Regions from separate parts of the Streptomyces sp. NPDC004610 genome, predicted to be linked through region 2. Evidence: riboswitches for the same ligand, from Rfam matches in the RefSeq annotation. Region 2 holds a riboswitch; each other region holds the start of a gene.

The links. A riboswitch is a leader RNA that binds a small molecule or an ion and turns the genes downstream of it on or off. The one in region 2 is predicted to bind cyclic di-AMP.
Region 1: linked by a shared signal. The riboswitch ahead of ABZX40_RS04065 (C40 family peptidase) and the one ahead of ABZX40_RS28775 (M23 family metallopeptidase) in region 2 are both predicted to bind cyclic di-AMP.
Region 3: linked by a shared signal. The riboswitch ahead of ABZX40_RS19650 (transglycosylase family protein) and the one ahead of ABZX40_RS28775 (M23 family metallopeptidase) in region 2 are both predicted to bind cyclic di-AMP.

Annotation. Positions count from the first base shown of each region.
Region 1 covers NZ_JBEXLA010000003.1:113-2,923, forward strand. The annotation lists gene ABZX40_RS04065 (C40 family peptidase) at 745-1,218, opposite strand; cyclic di-AMP (ydaO/yuaA leader) riboswitch at 1,222-1,428, opposite strand; gene ABZX40_RS04070 (hypothetical protein) at 1,777-2,088, opposite strand; gene ABZX40_RS04075 (ATP-dependent Clp protease proteolytic subunit) at 2,096-2,719, opposite strand.
Region 2 covers NZ_JBEXLA010000029.1:94,053-103,785, reverse strand. The annotation lists gene ABZX40_RS28790 (GNAT family N-acetyltransferase) at 1-1,161, opposite strand, end outside; gene ABZX40_RS28785 (HPr family phosphocarrier protein) at 1,499-1,780, shown strand; gene ABZX40_RS28780 (GntR family transcriptional regulator) at 2,712-3,401, opposite strand; gene ABZX40_RS28775 (M23 family metallopeptidase) at 3,659-4,432, opposite strand; cyclic di-AMP (ydaO/yuaA leader) riboswitch at 4,445-4,606, opposite strand; gene ABZX40_RS28770 (pitrilysin family protein) at 4,989-6,377, opposite strand; gene ABZX40_RS28765 (pitrilysin family protein) at 6,374-7,753, opposite strand; gene ABZX40_RS28760 (DNA topoisomerase IV subunit A) at 8,181-9,733, shown strand, end outside.
Region 3 covers NZ_JBEXLA010000016.1:85,388-95,120, reverse strand. The annotation lists gene eno (phosphopyruvate hydratase) at 1-826, opposite strand, end outside; gene ABZX40_RS19650 (transglycosylase family protein) at 1,307-2,011, opposite strand; cyclic di-AMP (ydaO/yuaA leader) riboswitch at 2,016-2,213, opposite strand; gene ABZX40_RS19645 (transglycosylase family protein) at 2,513-3,781, opposite strand; gene ABZX40_RS19640 (cytochrome P450) at 4,105-5,475, opposite strand; gene ABZX40_RS19635 (nucleoside triphosphate pyrophosphohydrolase) at 5,472-6,548, opposite strand; gene ABZX40_RS19630 (SurA N-terminal domain-containing protein) at 6,680-7,327, opposite strand; gene ABZX40_RS19625 (protein kinase) at 7,534-9,021, opposite strand; gene ABZX40_RS19620 (hypothetical protein) at 9,060-9,733, opposite strand, start outside.

The DNA.
Region 1 (2,811 bases), on a different contig from region 2:
GAGGGGAGGTCCGGGGGAGGGCCCGGCGAGGCCCCGGGAGAGCCCGGGGAGGTCCGGGGGAGGCCCCGGGGAGGTCGGGGGACCGAGAGAGGCCCCGGAAGGGGCCTCAGGGCGTCCCCGACGGGCCTCAGGGCGCCCGGCACGGCTCCGGGGGCGGCGGCCCAAATCGCCGCCCGAGGCACGCCACAGGCGCTCCCTGGGGCCCCACAGGGCACCAAGGCTTTCCTGGGGCACCGAGGCCGCCCCGGCGGCACCGAAGCCGTCCCGCGGCACCGAAGCCGCCCCAGGGCACTCGAAGCCGTGCGTCGCGGGGCCAGTGCGCCCGGAAGCCGCCCGTAGGCACCGGGTGCACTGCGTGCACCGGGTGGCACCGGGATGGCCCACCAGGGCCTGCTGGGCGCCCGGCAGGGTACCCGGACCGCCTGTCAGGGCTCCGACCGCCTGCCAGGTTCGAGGCCACCCGCCGGGGTCCAGGCCGCCCACCGGGGTATCCAAGCCACCCACCGGGCATCCAGGCCGCCCTCGGCGCCCGAGCGCCCTCTCGGGAGCCCGGCAAGAGCCGGTCGTCCCGGAGCCGGTGTCCCGGGGCGGTGAGTCGCCGCTCACCGCCCCGGGACCAGAACCGCCCGCCCGTCACGGCAAGGCGGCGCTCGGACCGGGAACCGGCCCGGTTCACCGGGGCAGTGACGGCCCGTCACGGATGCCGTCACCGCCCCGCCAGGGGGCCGCCTCAGACCCCCGCCGTCACTTCACGCGCCCGTACCAGACACTCTTGGTCCAGATCTTCTGGAGCCGCACCACGTCGCCGGACTTCGGCGAGTGCCAGATCTTGCCCTTACCGGCGTAGATCCCGACGTGGTAGATGTTCGAGCCGGAATGGAAGAACACCAGGTCACCCGTCTTGCGGCTGCCTGCCGAGATGTGCTTCGTCTTGTTGTACTGCTGGGCGGCCGTACGCGGCAGCTTCTTGCCGGCCTTCTTGAAGGCGTACAGCGTCAGCCCGGAGCAGTCGAAGCGGCTGGGTCCGGTGGCTCCCCACTTGTAAGGCGCTCCCTTCTTGGAAGCGGCCACCTGAAGTGCCTTGGTCGCGTGCGTGGCAGCCGATGCCTCCGAGGCGAACCCCGGGACCACCACGCTGCCGCCCACCGCGGCGAGCGTCAGCGCCGATGCCGTACCGGCGCGGGCCATGAGCGACGGGACACGATTGAGCGCGGTCATGCGCAACCCTTCGTCAGCCGCCTATGAAGGATGACCTGTCGGATTCGGGCTGGCGAAGTAGCCCGGCCGCCCGAAGGCGGCTTCACCCCAAGGACCGCTCGAAGCCGAACTGCGCTCCGGCGACCCGTCGTACCTGGGTCCTCCACTCCTGCCGATGCACTCCTGTCGACCGGGCATCCGGGCGGCGGCAGGATTCGGCGTCCGCCCGGACCGCCCCGCCGCGGTGGCGGGGTCTTGTCGTCAGTCAGGGATCTTCACCTACGCGTGTCCGAAAATCCCAACGGAACCGAGGATTTGTGGTGTTACTCACCACTCACCCGTTCGGGTGGACATCCGGGTGTGCGAACGCGTGTCACGATGCGCGCACGCCCCGGACCAGCACCGGAGCCCTCCCAAACCCCAATCCGGGGGCGCGTTCGGCGAGCGAGCCGGGTCGTCAAAATGACCATCCGATACGCCGAACGGACGTAATCCATTTGGTCCGTTTGACACCGGAGTCCGGCATTCCGAGTAGTTCGGCGCGGGGCGGCCGGGGTGCCGTCCCCGGTCGTCCGCGCCTCAGCCGTCGGAGCGCGGAGGAAGCGAGACCCGCGCGGTGCGGCGCTCGCCGTCCAGCACGCGCAGCGCCCGCGCGAGGGTCGCCGACGACAGTTCCGACTCGCCCCGGTGGTGCATCAGCGCGAGTGCGTCCCGCAGCAGGGCCGCCTTCGCGACCAGTGCCTGCGCGGCCCGCAGCGCGGCGTAGGTGTCCTCGTGCCGCGCCGGGTTGATCCGGCCCAGCAGATCGGCCGCCTCCAGATAACGGTCGATCAGTTCGCCCTCCGCGCGGGTCAGCGCCGGCAGCGGCGGGTACTCGGGCTGCAGCGTCATCCCCGGCTCACCCTTCCCCCGTCGCCTTGCGGCTCCCGATGATCCGGTCCACCAGCCCGTACTCCAGCGCCTGCGGCGCGGTGAGCACCAGATCCCGCTCGATGTCCGCGCTCACCTGCTCCGGCGACCGCCCGGTGTGCCGTACGAGCATCTCCTCCAGGCGGGTGCGCACCCGCGCCAACTCGGCGGCCTGGAGGGCGAGATCGCTGGTCCGCCCCTCGATCGGCTCCGGCAGCGACGGCTGGTGGACCATGATCCGGGCGCCGGGGAGCGCCAGCCGCCTGCCGGGCGTCCCGGCCGCCAGCAGCACCGCCGCCATGGCACCGGCCTGCCCCAGACACACCGTCTCCACCTCGCAGCGCACGAACCGGATCGTGTCGTACACCGCCGACATCGCGCCGAACGAGCCGCCGGGGGAGTTGATGTAGAGCGAGATGGCGCGGTCCGGGTCCTGGTACTCCAGATGCATGAACTGGGCCATCACATCGTTGGCCGCGATGTCGTCCACGGGTGTGCCCAGGAAGACGATCCGCTCCTCCAGCAGCTTCGCGTAGGGATCCAGCGTCCGGTGCCCGTAGCTGGTGCGCTCGGTGAACTCGGGCAGGACATGACGGGCGGACGGGCGGTCCATGACGAACGCCTCCTCGGCAGGGGTGCTCGACGGCGCTCCATACGGGCGCCGCTTCTGTCAAAAATGTACAGGACGTACGTTCCGTTGGCGAT
Region 2 (9,733 bases):
GCGCCGCTCCAGCCGGGACAGCAGGGCGATGCCGATGGCGCCCGACTGGGCGAACAGCCCGATACGGCCGGGGCGGGGCAGTTCGGGCGCCAGGGAGGCGTTCAGCCGGACCCCGGGCGCGGTGTTGATGATGCCGAAGGCGTTGGGCCCGATCAGCCGCATGCCGTACGCCCGTACCTGGTGGAGGAGTTCACGCTGGCGGCCCTTGCCCTCGGGCCCCCTCTCGGCGTACCCGGCGGAGAGCACGACCAGCCCCTGGACGCCGTGTTCGCCGCACTCCGCGACGACCTCGGGCACCTGCTCCGCCGGAACGGCCACCACGGCGAGGTCCACGGGCCCGTCGATCTCCCGCACGGAGCGGTGGGCGGGCACCCCGTCGACGTCCCCGCGCCCCTCGGGGAAGGCGCGGTTCACGGCGTGCAGCCGGCCGGTGAAGCCCGCCTCACGGAGGTTGTCGAGGACGCTGCGGCCGACGCCCCCGGGCGTGCGTCCGACGCCGATCACGGCGACGGAGCCGGGGGTCAGGAGCCGTCGTACGGATCGGCCCTCGGCGCGCTGCTCCCGCGCGCGTTGCACGGCGAGCGAGCGGTCGGTGGGTTCGAGGTCGAACTCCAGGCGCACGACACCGTCCTCGAAGCTGCGCTTCTGGGTGTATCCGGCGTCCGTGAACACCTTGATCATCTTGGTGTTGGCGGGCAGCACCTCGGCGGCGAAGCGGCGGATGCCGCGCTCGCGCGCGACGGCGGCGATGTGCTCCAGGAGCGCGGAGGCGACCCCGCGGCCCTGATGGGCGTCCTGCACCAGGAAGGCGACCTCGGCCTCGTCGGCGGGCGCGGAGGCGGGCAAGCCCTCGGGGCCGATCCGGTCGTAGCGTACGGTGGCGATGAACTCGCCGCCGATGGTGGCCGCGAGGCCCACCCGGTCCACGAAGTCGTGGTGCGTGAAGTGGTGGACGTCCTTGGCGGAGAGCCTGGGGTACGGGGCGAAGAAGCGGTAGTACTTCGACTCGTCCGAGACCTGTTCGTAGAAGCTGACCAGGCGCTCGGCGTCATCGACGGCGATGGGCCGGACGCGCGCGGTGCCGCCGTCGCGCAGCACCACGTCCGCCTCCCAGTGGGCGGGGTACTCGTGCCGGTCCTGCGGATCCGCCGGGGTCTGCATGGGCCCAGCGTACGGCTCACCTACGACAACGGCCCGAGGCGGTCCGCGGGAGCGAAGCGCAGGCCGACGAGGGCTCACAAGGGCCGACGGGAGCCGGCAAGGGGCCCTGCCCAGGGGCCCATGGGACGTGACGGGGACGTACGGACACACGGACACACGGGCGAGTGCCGGATCGGGGGCGCGGCCCGGGGACACTTCGGGAGAAGCATCGAGCGGGCCGCGGGGCCCCCGGGTTCGGGGCCCGGCCCCGAGGGGCACCTGTGGGCCGCATCCGGGCACGCTCCACGGTATGGGACACTGGTCTAGACAACCCTGAGACACTGAAGGGCAGCATCACATGGCTGAGCGCCGCGTCAACGTCGGCTGGGCCGAGGGCCTCCATGCCCGCCCCGCCTCCATCTTCGTCCGGGCCGCCACGGCCTCCGGGGTTCCCGTGACGATCGCCAAGGCCGACGGCAGCCCCGTCAACGCGGCCTCCATGCTGGCCGTTCTGGGCCTGGGCGCCAAGGGCGGTGAGGAGGTCGTCCTGGCCTCCGAGGCCGACGGCGCCGACGCGGCCCTGGACCGCCTGGCCAAGCTGGTCACGGAGGGGCTGGAGGAGCTTCCCGAGACCGTCTGAGCCGCCGGGGGCGGCCGTACCGCCGTGCCGCCGTGCCAGCTGTTCGGCATCCCCGCTTCGGACGAAGGAGCCGCGTCACCCCGTGCCGGGGGGCGCGGCTTCTGCGTTGCGGGGTGGGTGTTCGGAAGGGGGGTGGGTTCGCGGGTTCGCCCGGGTGTCTTGCGGGGGCCGTTCCTGGTCGTCCCGGAAGCGGCGGCGTGGGTCGTGCAGGGCGCCCCAGGAACCCTGCCGGGGGCGTCCCTGTACGCCGCAGCTGCCTCGCCGGGGGGCGTCCCCGTACACCCCAGGCACCTCGCCGCGGGGCGCCTGCACCCCGGAAGTCTTGCCGGGCCCGTCCCTCTAGGCCCCAGGAGCGGGCCTCGCAGGGGCCGCCCTCGTGTGCTCCAGAAGCCTTGCCGGGCACCGTCCCCGTTCGCTCAAAGGCCTGCCCGACCCCGCCCGGGAAACACTCAACGCCCGGAGTCTGGGCACAACATGCCGGGTGACCGGCGGCAGGCGGGTTGCCGCTCCCGCCCCACGTGCGACACGCAGGAGTCGGCCCCGGCAGGCCACCACCAGACCACCACCAGCCTTCAAGGGACCCGCACCCGACCGGCACCCGACCCGCGCGCGTACCCGCCGTCCCGCCTCGGCACCCCTACAGCGCCCCCGCGCCCCCCGGCGCCCCTGAACCCGGACACCCGACGGTCCGACCGACCGCCGGACCGACGCCCCCGCCAGCCGAATTCCCCGCCCCGTTTCCCCACTGTTTCCCCACCACCGCGCGCCGAATTGACCGCCCGGCGCACACCGAAGCGTTTCATGGGCAGCCGTAGGCGCAAGCGCACCGAAATACACCGGAGCCGCATGAAAAGAATCCGTCGCGCACCGGAAAAGGGCAGCTGAAATTCCCGGCCGCCGATTAATCTCTTCTTTGTATACGGCGCTTTTGTTAAAGCCGCTGGCCCGACATGTTTACGGCATGTTGCGAAGTCCTCACACGCTCCGTGCCGCCGACGTTGAACCGCAGCCGGAACACGGACGTGGCACGCTCGGTGTGCAGCGCGGTGAGCGCCCGCGCGCGTTCCGCGTCGCCGCGGACCACCGCGTCCACGATGGCGCCGTGCTCGGACCAGGACTCGACCGGCGCGGACGGCGCCTCCACCGCGTACATCCAGGCGATCTTGTGGCGGAGCTGGGTCAGCATGGAGACCAGGGACGGGCTGCCGGACGCCTGGGCCAGCGTCTCGTGGAACCAGCTCCCCAGGGAGCGCAGATCGTCGCTGCTGCCCCGGCGGGCCCGCTCCTGGCCGAGGCGGACGAGGCCGCGCAGCACCTTCAGATGGGCCTCCGTGCGCCGCTGGGCGGCCCGGGAGGCGGCGAGGGGCTCCAGGAGCACCCGCATCTCCAGCAGGTCGGCAGCCTCCTGCTCGGTGGGCTCGGCGACGCAGGCGCCCGCGTGCCGCCGGGTCACCACGAAGCCCTCGGCCTCCAGGGTGCGCAGCGCCTCGCGGACGGGGACGCGCGAGACGCCGTAGCGGCGGGCGAGGACTTCCTCGGTGAGCCGGCCGCCGCGTTCGTAGACACCGGCGATGATGTCGTCCCGGATCGCCGTGCACACCGAGTGCGCCGGAATACGCATGACCGACCTCCGCCTTAATCCCCGTGAAACGTCTCCGATTGACGTCGGAACAGTGACTCTATTGCAATCGGCCGGAATTTCCGACGGGGCCCCTGATTCCATGGATATTTTTTGGACAGGTAGTGCCTGAAAGGGCGAAAGCCCCGGCCGGGTGGGCCGGGGCTTGTCGGTGGGGGTGGAACTCACCGGGGTGCGGTGGGACGCGGCGGGGCGTGGCCGGGCGCGACGGCCGTCCGCCGTCAGGCGGGCACGGCGGGTCAGATGCCGACGCCGTGGGCGCGGAGGTAGGCGACCGGATCCAGGTCGGAGCCGTACTCGGGGCTGGTGCGGGCCTCGAAGTGGAGGTGCGCGCCGGTGACGTTGCCGGTGGCGCCGGAGAGCCCGATCCGCTGCCCCGGCGTGACCGTCTGGCCGGCCGACACGTCGATGGACAACAGATGCCCGTACTGGGTGTATGTACCATCGTTCATCTTGATCACGACTTGATTGCCGTACGCCCCGCCCCAGCCGGCCTCCACGACCGTGCCGTGGCCGACCGCGTGCACGGAGGTGCCGGAGGCGGCGTGGAAGTCGATGCCGGTGTGGCTGCCGGAGGACCAGGTGGCGCCGCCCGCCTGGTAGCTGGTGGAGACATAGGAGCCGGGTATCGGCGACACGAAGGTGTTGAGGCGCTTGCGCTCGGCCTCGCGGGCGGCGCGCTCCTCGGCCTCCCGCTGCTTCTCGGCCTCCTCGGCGGCGCGCTTGCGGGCCTCCTCGGCGGCCTTCTTGCGGGCGGCGTCCTCGGCCTTCTGCCGCGCGGCCTCCATCTGGGCCGCGGCCTGGGCGTCGATCTGAACGGCGACGTCCTCGCCGATGCTGACGACGGGGGTGAGACCGGTCTGCTCGGGGGCCGGTTCGGTGGCGAGCGCCGGGGCGGCCAGGGTGCCGACGACACCGGAGGTGGTGAGCGCCGCGACACCCGCCGCGCGGGCGGTGGTGCGGTGCGTGCGGGTGGGACGCCGGTGCTTCCCGGTGGCGCGCGTGAACGCCATGGAGTGGCTGGTCCTTTCCTTCCCTCTCGCCTACCGGGTTAGCTGACGGGTTCGGAGCAGGAAGGTCTCCTACGGCTCCCCGTACGCACGCGTGCGGGAGGCCGATTCACCCCAGGGACCTGGGTCCCCGGCTCCCCTGGCTCGCGCCGTACGGGGACTCGGCGATGACTGTCCGGTGCCGCGGACGCGGCGCACTGCCTGACGAACAGCCTCGGTGACGCTAAGCGGGAGATCTTTCAATCCCCAAACGGATCGGGGATTTTGTTGCGCATGCCACAGGGCAGACAGGCAACCTCTCCCGCAATCCGGACATAGCGCTGCGGGCACGGCACTTCAGACATGGCGCTTCCGGCACGGCACGTAGAACACGGCACTTCAGGCATGGCTGTGCGGGCACGGCACGTCGAACGCGGCGCATCGGGCATGGCGATCCGCACAGCGGGAGGGCCCTGGCGACCTGTCCGTCGCCAGGGCCCCGCGCGGGTGCGCCCCGTTCAGCCACTCCTGCCCGCACATCCGGCGGAAACCAGGGCCCGCGCGCGGGCCCCGCCCGGCGCTACTCGGCGGCCACCACCGTCACCGGCCCGATACCGAGGGCCTCCACGGGCTCCTTGATCTGCGCGGCGTCGCCGACGAGGATCGTCACCAGGCGGTCCACCGGGAAGGCGCTGACGACGGCCGCGGTGGCCTCGACCGTGCCCGTGGCGGCCAGCTGCTGATACAGCGTCGCCTGGAAGTCGTCGGGCAGATACTGCTCGACCTGATCGGCGAGGGTGCTCGCGACGGCCGCGGCGGTCTCGTACTTGAGCGGCGCCACGCCGACGAGGTTCTGCACGGCGGTGTCCCGCTCGGCATCGGTGAGCCCCTCCGCAGCCAGCGTGCGCAGCACCGTCCACAGGTCGTCCAGCGCCGGACCGGTGTTCGGCGTGTCGATGGAGCCGCTGATGGCCAGCATGGACGCCCCGGCGCCGTCCGGCGCGGACCTGAGGACCTGCCCGAACGCGCGGACGCCGTAGGTGTAGCCCTTCTCCTCGCGCAGGACGCGGTCCAGCCGGGAGGTGAGGGTGCCGCCCAGGCAGTAGGTGCCGAGCACCTGGGCGGGCCATACGCGGTCGTGCCGGTCGGCGCCGACGCGGCCCAGCAGCAGCTGCGTCTGGACGGCTCCGGGGCGGTCCACGATGATGACCCGCCCGGTGTCGTCGGCGCTGATCGGCGGCACGGGCCGGGGCGCGGCCGAGGAGCCCGTCCAGGCGCCCAGCGTGTCGCCGAGCAGCGCGTCGAGGTCGACGCCGGTCAGGTCGCCGACGACCACGACGGTGCCGGTCGCCGGGCGGACGTGCTTCTCGTAGAAGCCGCGTACGGCCGCGGAGTCGATGCCGGCCACGGACTCCTCGGTGCCCTGGCGCGGGCGCGACATGCGCGAGGTCGCCGGGAACAGCTCCTTGGACAGCTCCTTGGCGGCGCGCCGCGAGGGGTTGGCCAGCTCGTGGGGGATCTCGTCGAGCCGGTTGCGCACCAGGCGCTCGATCTCGCTGTCGGCGAACGCGGGCGCGCGCAGGGCGTCGGCGAGCAGCCCGAGGGCCTTCGACAGCCGGGAGACCGGCACTTCGAGGCTGATCCGCACGCCCGCGTGGTCCGCGTGGGCGTCCAGGGTGGCGCCGCAGCGCTCCAGCTCGGCGGCGAACTCCTCGGCGGAGTGCTTGTCGGTGCCCTCCGAGAAGGCGCGGGCCATGATCGTGGCCACGCCTTCCAGGCCCGCCGGTTCGGCGTCCAGCGGGGCGGCCAGCAGCACCTCCACGGCCACGACCTGCTGGCCGGGGCGGTGGCAGCGCAGGACCGTGAGCCCGTTGTCGAGCGCACCGCGCGTGGGCGCCGGGAAGGCCCAGGGGCGGGCCTCGCCGGGCTGCGGCTGGGGGTGGAAGTCCATCGGGGCCAGCTCGCTCACTTGCCCGCCTCCTCGTTCTCGTCGGTGGCCGCGGCCCCGGTGCCGTCCGCGTCCGCCGGATCGTCCGCCTCGGGGGCCGTCGGCTCGTAGACCAGCACCGCGCGGTTGTCGGGCCGCAGACGGGCCTTGGCGACCTCCTGGACCTCTTCGGCGGTCACCTCCAGCACGCGCTGTACGGCGGTCAGGGCGAGCTGCGGGTCGCCGAACAGCACCGCGTACCGGCACAGTTCGTCGGCGCGGCCCGCGACCGTGCCGAGCCGGTCCAGCCATTCGCGCTCCAGCTGGGCCTGGGCGCGCTCCATCTCCTCCGCCGTCGGGCCCTCGGCGGCGAAACGGGCCAGTTCCTCGTCGATGGCGGTCTCGATGACCGGCACCTCGACGTCCCCCGAGGTCTTCACGTCCAGCCAGCCCAGGGAGGGTGCCCCGGCCAGCCGCAGCAGGCCGAAGCCCGCCGCCACGGCCGTACGGTCGCGGCGTACGAGCCGGTTGTAGAGCCGGGAGGACTCGCCGCCGCCGAGGACGGTGAGCGCCAGGTCGGCGGCGTCGCACGCGCGCGAGCCGTCCTCCGGGAGGCGGTAGGCGGCCATCAGGGCGCGGGCCGGGACCTCCTCCTCGACGACCTCGCGCAGCTGCCCGCCCATGGTCACCGGGAGCGTGCCGTCGCGCGGGGCGGGCTTGCCGTCGTGGGTGGGGATGGAGCCGAAGTACTTCTCGATCCAGGCGAGCGTCTGCTCCGGGTCGATGTCGCCGACCACGGACAGCACCGCGTTGTTGGGCGCGTAGTAGGTGCGGAAGAACGCGCGGGCGTCCTCCAGGGTGGCCGCGTCCAGGTCGGCCATGGAGCCGATCGGCGTGTGGTGGTAGGGGTGGCCCTCCGGGTAGGCGAGGGCGGTGAGCTTCTCGAAGGCGGTGCCGTAGGGGACGTTGTCGTAGCGCTGGCGGCGCTCGTTCTTGACCACGTCCCGCTGGTTCTCCATGGACTCCTCGTCCAGGGCGGCCAGCAGCGAGCCCATGCGGTCCGCCTCCAGCCAGAGCGCCAGCTCCAGCTGGTGGGCGGGCATGGTCTCGAAGTAGTTGGTGCGCTCGAAGCTGGTCGTGCCGTTCAGCGAGCCGCCGGCGCCCTGCACCAGCTCGAAGTGCCCGTTGCCCTTGACCTGCCCGGAGCCCTGGAACATCAGGTGCTCGAAGAGGTGGGCCAGGCCCGTGCGCCCCTTGACCTCGTGGCGCGAGCCGACGTCGTACCAGAGGCACACCGCCGCGACCGGGGTCAGGTGGTCCTCGGAGAGCACCACGCGCAGACCGTTGGCAAGGCGGTGCTCGGTCGCTGTCAGGCCGCCGGAGCCTGCCTCGGCTGTGGCCGTGTGACCCATGGGCATGTACGTCCCTTCGATCGCGGAAGCGGTCGTTCCGACCGCGGTTGTCCCGTCGGTCCTGTCACTGTATGCAAGTGTGCGCGGCACCGGCGAAGTTCCCGGAGCGCGTACGCCGAGAGCGGATCGCGTAGCCTGCGGGCAGCCGTGCCTCCCCCGGAGGGGACCCCAGGCGGCGCAGGCGGCCCCCCAGGGTGTCCGTCGGCCCCGGGCGGACCTCCGTTCCGGGGGCACGATCCGGGTGTGCGGTCCGGGTTGTCAGTGCCGCAGTCCACAATGGTCCGCGTCAGATCCCGTTCCACGCTTCAGCAAGAGCGAGCCGCGGGGCGGGTCGGTGTCGGCAGGACGAGCGGGCGGATCCCGCCTGGCCGTCCTGCCCGCACCGGCTTCGACGCCCCCAGGCGAGCGACCAGAAAAGAGGAGCCAGGCAGCGATGGCCCGCCGCAGTACGAAGACCCCGCCGCCGGACGACTCGTACGAGGAGCGCATCCTCGACATCGACGTCGTCGAAGAGATGCAGGGCTCCTTCCTGGAGTACGCCTACTCGGTCATCTACTCCCGTGCCCTGCCCGACGCGCGCGACGGCCTGAAGCCCGTCCACCGCCGCATCGTCTACCAGATGAACGAGATGGGCCTGCGCCCCGAGCGCGGGTACGTCAAGTGCGCGCGGGTCGTCGGCGAGGTCATGGGCAAGCTCCACCCGCACGGGGACTCGTCGATCTACGACGCCCTGGTGCGGATGGCCCAGCCGTTCTCCATGCGCCTGCCGCTGGTCGACGGCCACGGCAACTTCGGTTCGCTGGGCAATGACGACCCGCCGGCCGCCATGCGGTACACGGAGTGCCGGATGGCCGCCGCGACCGGCCTGATGACCGAGTCCATCGACGAGGACACGGTCGACTTCGCGCCCAACTACGACGGCCAGGAGCAGGAGCCCGTCGCCCTTCCGGCGGCCTTCCCGAACCTGCTGGTCAACGGCGCCTCCGGGATCGCCGTCGGCATGGCCACCAACATGCCGCCGCACAACCTGTCCGAGGTCATCGCCGCCGCCCGTCATCTGATCCGGCACCCGAACGCGGATCTGGACACCCTGATGCGGCACATCCCGGGCCCCGATCTGCCGACCGGCGGCCGGATCGTCGGCCTGTCGGGCATCCGTGACGCCTATGAGACCGGCCGCGGCACGTTCAAGATCCGGGCCACGGTCGCGGTGGAGTCCGTCACGCCCCGCCGCAAGGGCCTGGTGGTGACGGAGCTGCCCTTCGCGGTCGGCCCCGAGAAGGTGATCGCGAAGATCAAGGACCTGGTGGGCTCCAAGAAGCTCCAGGGCATCGCCGACGTCAAGGACCTCACCGACCGTGAGCACGGACTGCGGCTGGTCATCGAGATCAAGAACGGCTTCGTGCCGGAGGCCGTCCTGGAGCAGCTCTACAAGCTGACCCCCATGGAGGAGTCCTTCGGCATCAACAATGTGGCCCTGGTCGACGGCCAGCCCCTCACCCTGGGCCTCAAGGAACTGCTGGAGGTCTATCTCGACCACCGCTTCGAGGTCGTCCGGCGGCGCTCCGAGTTCCGCCGCACCAAGCGCCGTGACCGGCTGCACCTGGTCGAGGGCCTGCTCACCGCGCTGGTGGACATCGACGAGGTGATCCGCCTGATCCGCTCCAGCGAGAACTCGGCACAGGCCAAGGAGCGCCTGATCGAGCGTTTCTCGCTGAGCGAGGTGCAGACCCAGTACATCCTCGACACGCCGCTGCGCCGGCTCACCAGGTTCGACCGGATCGAGCTGGAGTCGGAGAAGGAGCGGCTCAACGCGGAGATCGCCGAGCTGACCCGGATCCTGGAGTCCGACACCGAGCTGCGCAAGATGGTCTCCGGGGAACTCGCCGCGGTCGCCAAGAAGTTCGGCACCGAGCGGCGTACGGTCCTCCTGGAGGCGTCCGGCACCCCGGCGTCCACCGTGCCGCTCCAGGTCGCCGACGACCC
Region 3 (9,733 bases), on a different contig from region 2:
CCAGCTCCTCGTAGTACTCCGTCATCTCGGCGGCGGAGCGCTCCTTGCCCTCGAAGAGGTACTTGCCGTCCTTGTAGAACTCGGAGGCGGCCACGTCGAGCGCGAGGGCGATCTGCTCGCCGGGGACGTACCCGGCCTGCTTGACCGCTTCGAGGATGAGGTCGAGGGCCTCGCGGTTGGAGCCGAGGTTCGGGGCGAAGCCGCCCTCGTCGCCGAGGCCGGTGGACAGGCCCTTGGTCTTCAGCACCTTCTTGAGGGTGTGGTAGACCTCGGTGCCCCAGCGCAGCGCCTCGGAGAAGGACTCGGCGCCGATCGGGGCGATCATGAACTCCTGGATGTCCACGTTCGAGTCGGCGTGCGACCCGCCGTTCAGGATGTTCATCATCGGGACCGGCAGCAGATGCGCGTTCGGACCGCCCAGGTAGCGGAAGAGGGGGAGGTCGGACGCCTCGGAGGCGGCGTGGGCGACGGCGAGGGAGACGCCGAGGATGGCGTTGGCGCCGAGCGAGCCCTTGTTGTCGGTGGCGTCCAGGTCGAACATCGCCTGGTCGATCAGGCGCTGCTCGGTGGCGTCGTAGCCGACCAGCTCCGGGCCGATCTGCTCGATCACCGCGAGGACGGCCTTCTCGACGCCCTTGCCCTGGTAGCGGTTGGGGTCGCCGTCGCGCAGCTCGATGGCTTCGAAGGCGCCGGTGGAGGCGCCGGAGGGAACGGCGGCACGACCCGTGCTGCCGTCGTCGAGGCCGACCTCGACCTCGACCGTGGGGTTGCCTCGGGAGTCCAGGATTTCCCGGGCTACGACGACGTCGATGGACGGCACGAGCATCTCCTTCGTGGATGTGACGCGGGTGGCGCAGCGGCCGGACGCGGTCGTGCGGGACCGCGGCGGCTCTGCGAGACGAGCCTAACCGTCCCGGGGGGATCGGCCAGCCGGTCTCCCACCCCTCGGACGGAACCGATCGTAAAATGTTTCCGAATGGAACAAATACGGGGGTTCGACGGCCGGAGGGTTGGCGCGAAAGGGCCCCGCCCCGGTGCGTACGGGGGATTCACGCACCGGGGCGGGGCGGGCCGTGGGGACGGGGGCCCCACGGGGTCTCTCGGGCTCTTCTCGGGCTCCCCGGTGCCGTAACCGGCGGAGGGTGCCGCCGGGGGGCGGCGGAGGGTGCCGCCGGGGGGCGCCCGTGTGAGGTCGTACCGCCAGCGTGGGGGGTGGGGCTGTGGGGGGAGCCTGAGCCGCCTGTGGGTCGGCCGTGAGGTGTTGCGGGGCGACCCGGTCGGCGGCTGCGGCTGCGGCTGCTCGGGACTACTTCAGGTGGAGCTGCTGGCCCGGGAAGATCAGGTCGGCGTCGTCGACGATGTCGTTGTTCCGCTCGAACAGCTGCTGCCAGCCGCCCGCGACATCGTGCTCGGCGGCGATGGAGCTGAGGGTGTCGCCGGAGACGACCTCGTACTCGCCGTCGCCCTTCTCGACGGTTCCGCCGGTCGGGGTGGTGACGGTCTCGTCGGACGCGGCCGGGCGCTCCTGCGAGCGGGAGGTGCTGGGCTCCTCGGTGCGCTCGGGCCGAGCGGGCTCGGGGGCGGGCTCCGGAGCGGTCTCGGGGGCCGTCTCGGGGGTGGTCGAGCCGCCGCCGTAGGGGGTGTTGGACAGGCCCACGCCGCAGGTCGGCCAGGCGCCCTTGCCCTGGCCCGCGAGGACCTTCTCGGCGATCTCGATCTGCTGCGCCTTGGTGGCCTGGTCGGCGGTGGCGGCGTACTGCGTGCCACCGAATCCGGCCCAGGTGGAGGCCGAGAACTGGAGGCCGCCGTAGTAGCCGTTCCCGGTGTTGATGGACCAGTTGCCGCCGGACTCGCACTGGGCGACGGCGTCCCACTCGGACGCGGTGGCGGCGGAGGCGTTGCCGGCCGCGACGAACGGGGCGGCGACAGCGGCGCCGGTGACACCGGCGAGCGCGATGACACGGGTGGCCTTGGACGGACGGCGGTGCTTGCCCTTGCCGGAGAACAGCATGTGGAGATCCCCTCACCGACGCCTACGAGGTGAGCTGTCGGGTTCGGGCCGGTTGAGTTGCCCGGCCATGTCCCGTACGGGGGTTTTCATCCCGTACGTCATGGCTTCACCCCAAGCCGGGTCCGTGCGGTCGAGTCGCCTCAACCTCCGTCACCGGCGCTTACCTTGGGTCCCCCGCTCCTGCCTACGGCGCTTGACGCGACGACCGTTCCCGTACGACCACCGGCAGGATTCGGCGTGGCGGCCTCGGGGCCCGCTGCTTGCGAGCGGTCCTGACCGTAGACACGCGATTCCCGGAATTTCAAAGACGATCAGGGCTTCTGAGACTCATCCCACACTTTCCCCAAACCCGGACATTCGACGCGAAGGGGGACGTGAACTCCCGTCACTTCCGGCCCACTTCTCCCTCCGGGTGGGGCCGGGGAGGAGGGCAGGAGAGGGCCTGGAGTGGACCCAGGGAGGGCTCGGACATGGCGTGGGCGGGGCTCGGTCCGCGACCGGCTAGCCGCCGACGGTGAGCGTCTGACCGGGGACGATGTGGTTCGGGTCGCCGTCGAGCACCGCCTCGTTCAGCCGGTAGACCTGGCGCCATCCGCCGTCGACCTCAAGGGAGTCGGCGATGGAGCTGAGGGTGTCGCCGGAGCGGACGGTGTAGCTCCGGTCGAGCGCGTCCTTCTCGCCGCCTCCGTCACGCGAGGCCCTCGGGTCGGACTCCCCCGCCCTTACTTCGCCCAATTCCCCCACTTCATCCGATTCCTCTACCGCGTCCGTCGCATCCGGCGCCGGGGCCTGCGTCGAGCCCTCGCCGGTCGCGGAGTCACTGGGGAAATCAGAGGAATCAGGTGAATCAGGTGAATCGGGGGAATCAGGGGAATCAGGGGAATCGCTTGAATTGCCCGAGAAAGTGTTGGGCTTCTTCGTGTCCTTGGCCGGGGTGCTCGCGTCCGGGGTGCTCTCGTCGGCGCTGCTGCCGCGGTGCTTGCCGGTACCGGGGGTCGGGTCGACCTCGGGCAGGGCGCTGGTGTCGACCAGGAACGAAGAGCCGAGACCCTGCCCCAGGCTGCCCGTTTCCTCACCGTTCGCCCCGGAGGGGGACTCGGTGGGCGGTTCGACCGGAGAGGCCGAGACGGAGGAGTCGCCGGAGGGGGAGGACGACGGGCCCGAGGGGTCGGAGGAGGGCGAGGTGGGGCCACCGGAGGGCGAGGACTCCGGCGTGCCGGACGAACCGTCGCCCTCGGTGCCCTCGGTGCCGCCGGAGGGGCCCGAGCCCCAGGACGAGTCGCTGGAGCCGCTGTCCGGCCCGGATGTCTCCGTACCGGGCGACCCGGTGTTTCCGGATGATCCGGAGGACCTGGACGAGTCGGTCAATCCGCCCGTGAGGCCGGGGGAACCGCCGCCGCCGTCCGTGGCCTCCGGTGTGGGATCACCGGCCACGCCCGTGTCGACGCCTGCCGGGTCCGTGTCCTCCGCCAGCCCGTGCAGCAGCCCGCAGACGGGCCAGACCCCGACACCCTGGTCGGCGAGGATCCGCTCGGCCACGGCGATCTGCTGCGAGCGGCTCGACTGGTCCGGGCTCGACGCGTAGTCCAGCCCGCCGTACGCCTCCCAGTCGTCCTGGGTCAACTGGAGGCCGCCGTAGCGCCCGTTGCCGTCGTCCGCGCTCCAGGCGCCGCCGCTCTCGCACTCGGCGACCTTGTCCCAGGTGGTGCCGCTCGCCGCGCTCGCGCCTCCGGCGCCGAGCAGGGGGAGGGCGATGGCAGAACCGGTCACTCCGGCAGCGACCAAGATGGCCGGGGCCTGACGGGGGCGACGGTGACGACCGTTCCCGGAGAGCATGCGGGGACCTTTCCCGAGACAGCGGTGACCCGCGCGGCGCGTGATGCTCGCGCGTCGCGCTGAGGGGTGAACGTAGCCGCAATCGTTGACTTGTCACAAGTTAATGCCGCGTAGATCACGTGAAGATCACAAAGCTGAAAGAGTGTCATCTTTTGAGTGACCGTCTGTGGATGTGAGGGGGCTGTGGGGTGACTGTCTGTCAAATCGGTGCTTGCATCGGAGCATGGCGCCTGCGGCCGGTCGGCTCCGGCGGTCCGTCAGAACTCCACCGGCAGGGTCCGCAGGCCCCGCATGATGAGGCCGCCGCGCCAGCGCAGTTCGGCCGGGTCGACCGCTAGGCGGAGGTCGGGCAGGCGGGTGAACAGCGTCGCCAGCGCCGTCTGCCCCTCCAGCCGGGCCAGCGGGGCGCCCAGGCAGTAGTGGATGCCGTGCCCGTACCCGAGGTGCTGGTTGTCCCGGCGGCCCAGGTCGAGGGTGTCCGGGTCGGCGAACCGCGCCGGGTCCCGGTCCGCCGCCGCCAGCACCACGAGCACCGGATCGCCCGCCGCGATGCGCTCCCCGCCGAGGCTCAGCGGCTCGGTGGCGAACCGCCAGGTGGCCAGCTCGACCGGCCCGTCGTACCGCAGCAGCTCCTCGACGCCGGTTTCGAGGAGCCCGGTGTCCCCTTCCGCCAGGGCGCGCTGGAACCGGGCGCGCTGATCGTCATGGGTGAGCAGGGCGTAGGTGCCGTTGCCGATGAGATTCACGGTGGTCTCGAACCCGGCGAACAGCAGGATGAAGGCCATCGCCGCCGCCTCGTTCTCCGTGAGGTGCTCGCCGTGGTCCGAGGCGCGGATCAGGCCGGAGATGAGGTCCTCGCCGGGGGCGGGGGTGTCGGGGAGCGCCGCGCGCTTGCGGTGGATCAGCTCGGCGAGGTAGCCGCGCATCTTCTTCACCGAGCGCGCGACCCCGCCCCGGGGGCCTCCGCCGTGCCGGATCATCATCCCGGCCCAGTCCCGGAAGTCGTCCTGGTCCTCGCGCGGGACGCCGAGCAGGTCGCAGATCGCGTAGATGGGCAGCGGGAAGGCGAAGTCATGGATCAGATCCGCGGTTCCCTTCTCCGCGAAGCGGTCGATCAGGTCGTCGGTCAGCTCACGCACCCGGGGTGCGAACTCGGCCACCCGGCGCGGGGTGAACGCCTTGGACACCAGGCGGCGCAGCCGGGTGTGGTCGGGTGGGTCGATGTTGAGCAGATGGGTCATCAGCTCGGCCTTGCGCTCACCGGGGATACCGGTTTTGCCCTTGGCGTGCGCGGGTTCGTCGTGATGCGCGGGGTTCTTCGACAGCCGTGGGTCGGCCAGCGCCTGGCGGGCGTCGCCGTACCGCGTGACCAGCCAGGCGCTCACCCCGCTCGGCAGCTCGGTGCGGTGCACGGGGGCGTGCTCCCGCAGCCAGGCGTAGGCGGGGTAGGGGTCGGTGGCGAAGGACCAGGAGAAGAGGGGTGGGGTGGGTCCGCCGGGGTGGGGGTGCTCGTTGGGGTGGGGGTGCTCTTTGGGGTGGGGGTGCTCGTTGAGCTGGTCGGACTGGTCGGGCTGGTCGGGCTGGTTGGACCGGCCGGGTTGCTCGGGCTGGGCGGGCTGGTCGGTCACTGTTCGACCGTATCCCGGTCCTCGTGGCCGTCCTGGTCCTCCGGGACGGCCCCGTCCGCCCCGCTCTCCTTCTGTCTGATCGCGTCCCGGTAGGTCCGTGCCGCTGCTCTGAGGGCCGACTCCGGGTCCACGCCCTGTGCCTCCGCGCGGGCGGCGAGGGTCAGCAGTTCGTAGCCGATGCCGTCGCCCTGGGGCAGGGGGACGTCCAGCCCGGCCGTGCGGGCGCGGGAGACCAGCTTCGCCGCCAGGGCCAGGCCCGGCTGGTGGACCGGGATGCCCTCCGTCACCGAGGTCCGCCGCTTCTCCTGGGCCTTGGTGCGCAGCCAGTGCTCCTTGACCTCCTCGGGGGTCGTCGCGGTGGCGTCGCCGAAGACATGGGGGTGGCGGTGGATGAGCTTGGCGACGATGCCGGCGGCCACGTCGTCGATGGAGAAGGGGGCGTCGGAGCCGTGCCCGTCCTCGTCGTCGTCCGGCTCCTCCGGGGCTCCCTCCTCGGCGATCCGGGCGTGGAAGACCACCTGGAGCAGGACGTCGCCGAGTTCCTCGCGCAGTTCGTCGCGGTCGCCGGCCTCGATCGCCTCGACCAGTTCGTACGCCTCCTCCAGGCCGTACTTGGCCAGCCCCTCATGGGTCTGCCGCGAGGACCAGGGGCACTCCCGGCGGATCCGGTCCATCACCTGCACCAGATCGAGCAGCCGGGCGCCCGGGAGGTCGTAGGAGGCGGGGAGCAGCTCCAGCTCGGGCATCCGTATCCGGCCGGACCCGGCGAGCCGGGCCAGCCCGTCCGTGAGCGCGGGCTCGCCCTCGCCGGTGGCGACCACCACCACCGCGCGGCCCCCGGCGCAGGCGGCGGTCAGCTCCTCGGCGGTGGGGGCGGTCTCCTCGACGGCGATGCCCGCGTCCCTCAGATACGGGAGCTGTGGGTGCGCCCCGTCCGCGCAGAGCACCGCGTCCGCGGCGTGCAGCGCCTGCCAGGCGGGCCAGGACAGCAGGCCGGGGGCCACCCGGTGGCTGGTGGTGAGCAGGACGATACGGCCGGGGTCGGGGATGCCTTCGGGGCTGATTGCGTTCACGATCCGAACGTAACGCACCCCGCGGACGGGACCGGAAAGTTGTCCACAGCCGCGGGGCGATCTTCGGATTATCGGTATGGAGAGAAGGGTGGGAGGGGGTCTCCCGGAGGGAGGTGCGCGGTGGTGGGGGGTCAGGCCGGCTGCTGTTCGGCCGCCGCCGTGACCTCCCGTACCCAGGGGGTCTGGGCGTCGACCCGGCCGACCTTCTCGGCGTCCCAGGCTCCGTAGCGCGGGTTGAGGTCGACGCCGAGTTCCTTGGACGCGTCGGACAGGGCCGCCCAGAAGGCGGGCTGGCTGGTGTCCGTGCCGAGCTTGGTGGCGAGCTTCTGGGCCTCGATCTGGACTCGGAGGTTGGCGTCGAGCCGCTCGGGGGCGACCCCGTACTGCTGGAGCCAGGCGTCTTCCAGCGCCCGCGCGCCGCCCGCCTGTGCCTCCAGCTCGCCACGGAACGCCTGGACCTCCTTGCGGCTGACGGTGACGCCCGCGTCCCGGGCGGCACGATTCAGCACCTGGTCGAGGACCATGCCGTGCAGGGTGTCCCGGGTGAGGGTGCCGGTCTGGGAGATGGCCTCGGCGTACTGCGCCTCGTCGGTCACCGCCGCCCGCTGGGCCTCGCGGACCTCGTCCACCCGGTTCTCCAGCTGGGACACGGTGATCCGCTGATCGCCCACGACGGCCGCCGCACCCGGGTGCGCGTCGCTTCCGCACGCGGTCAGGAGCGGGGCCGCGGCGGCGATCACGGCGGACAGGGCGAGCACGGTGCGACGACGGCGGTGCAAGGGAACCTCCCGAGGAGATTGTGCGGCGGTGCACAAAGTCTTGCGGTGATCGATGGTAGGCAGCGGGCAAGCTCTGGCCAACCCATTCGACCAACGATTCACCAGGACTTCGGGCACCGGCACGCGTCCCGGCCACGCCGGACCGGGGCGCACCGGCCGTTCGGCAGGGTTCCGGACCCGGGCGCCCGGCCCCTTCGGGACGGTCCCTAGCCCCGTACCTGGCCCAGCCACTGCAAGGTGCGCCGCACCTCCAGGGCCAGGGGGTGGGCCGGGCCGCCCATGCGCTCCACGTCGTGCAGCAGGCGGATCAGGGTCTCGTGGGCGGCTGCCCGGTCGCCCAGGGCGAGCAGAAGATGGCCGATACGGCGCCGGACCTCGTGCGCGAGGCCGGGGTCGCCGGAGACGTACTGGTTCTCGTAGTACGGCAGCAGTGCCCGGTACGCGGCGAGGGCCGCCGCCGGTTCGCCGAGCTGTTCCAGGCACTGGGCGGCGTCGTAGCGGAACCGGAGGGCCTGGGGGTCGGCGTGGCCGGCCTCGGTGGCGCGCTCGTCGGCGAGGCGGCGCAGCTCGGGCAGCGCGCGCCGGTACTGGCCGTCGTCCATGAGCGTGGCCGCGTACTGCTTGCGCAGGCTGCGGACGACCGGGGAGTGCTCGCCGTGCTGCTCGGCGGCGGCGGGCAGGATCGAACCGAGGATGTCGACGGCCTGGGTGATCCGGCCCTCGCCGAGCAGCCGCTTGACCTCGTCGACGGCCTTGGCGACATCCGGCTTCTCGTCGGGCGCGGGGCTCACGGGGGCGGGCTGGGGCGCCGGGGTGCGGGCGCGGTCCGGCCAGGGGGCGTGCGGGCGCAGGAAGGGGCGGGTGGGGTCGAGCGGGGCCCCGGTGGGCGTCCCGCGCGCGGGGAGCAGCAGCGCGAGATCCTCGTAGACGTCCTGGGCGGAGCCCGGCCGGTGCTGCGGGTCCTTCGAGAGCAGCCGCAGGACGAGGGTCTCCAGCGCCTCGGGGACCTCGGGGCGGATCCGGCGCACCGGCAGGGGCGGCTCGTAGAGGTGCCGGTGCAGCACCCCGAGGGCGGTGGAGCCCGCGAACGGCACATCGCCGCTGAGCAGTTCGTGCATCAGCACCCCGAGCGCGTACAGGTCGGTGTACGGGCCGACCGCGCCGCCCATGGCCTGTTCGGGGGCCATGTAGGCGGGGGAGCCTATGGGGGACCCGGTGTGGGTGAGGCGGGTGGTGTCGGTGTCCATGACGGACGCCACGCCGAGGTCCAGGACCGTCACCGTGCCGTCCTGCTTGACCATCACATTGCGGGGCTTGAGGTCCCGGTGGACGATCGGCACCGCGTGCACGGCACTCAGTACGGCGCACAACTGCGCGGCGACCGCGACGGCCCACTGCCACGGGTACGGGTCGTGCTCGGCGAGGTGGTCGGAGAGGTCGGCGCCGTCCACGTACTGCATGACGAGGAACAGCTCCTCGCCCTCGCTGCCCGCGTCATGGACCGTGACCAGGCCCGGGTGGTCGACCTGGGCGGTGACCCGGCACTCGCGCACGAAGCGGCGGCGCAGTTCGTCCGCCTCCTGTCCGGCGACCTTGTCCGGGCGCAGCAGCTTCACCGCGACCCGCCGGTCCAGGCGGCGGTCGTAGGCCGTCCAGACCTGGCCCATGCCGCCCTGCCCGATCAGCGTGGCCAGTTCGTAGCGACTGGCGACGACGCGTCCGGCCGCCACGGTCACCTGCCGCCCTCGGGACGGCCGCCGTCCTGGTTGCGCAGATAGTCACTCAGCTCGTCCAGCTCCGCGCGGACCTGGTCGATGCGCGCGGGCGGCTGCTGGGGCGGCTGCGAGGGCGCGGCGGGCGCCCCTGGGCCGGGCATCCGGGGCGGGACGGGGGGCGGGGTGTGCGGGCCGCTCGGGGGCACGGGCGGGCGCGGGCCGCCGCCGCGCGGGACGGGCGTGTGCGGGCCCGGGACGGGCGGCAGCTGGGAGACCGTGGTGGCGGTGTAGGGCGGCTGGGGCTGCGGGTAGCCGTACGCGGGGGCCGGGCCGGTGCCGGGCGGGGGCGCGTACGGGAAGCGCAGTTGGTGGTAGTGGCGGGTCTCGGCGGCCAGGTAGTACGCCATGGCGGCGACCAGGGTGCCCAGCAGCAGGCCCATGCCCGTCCAGCCGCCGACCGTGTTGATCTCCTCGCCGGGCTCGGTGGAGATCAGCACCAGGGCGAGGATGTCGATGGCGACCACGGCCACGAACAGGCCCCAGTCCAGGCTCTTGCGCGTGACGATCGCCAGGCGCAGCAGCATCGTCCAGGCCAGCATGCCGATGCTGCACACCGAGATCACGACGAACAGCACACGCAGGAAGACCAGCACGCCTGTGGAGGGCGGCCGGTTCACCGGCTGCGTGTAGC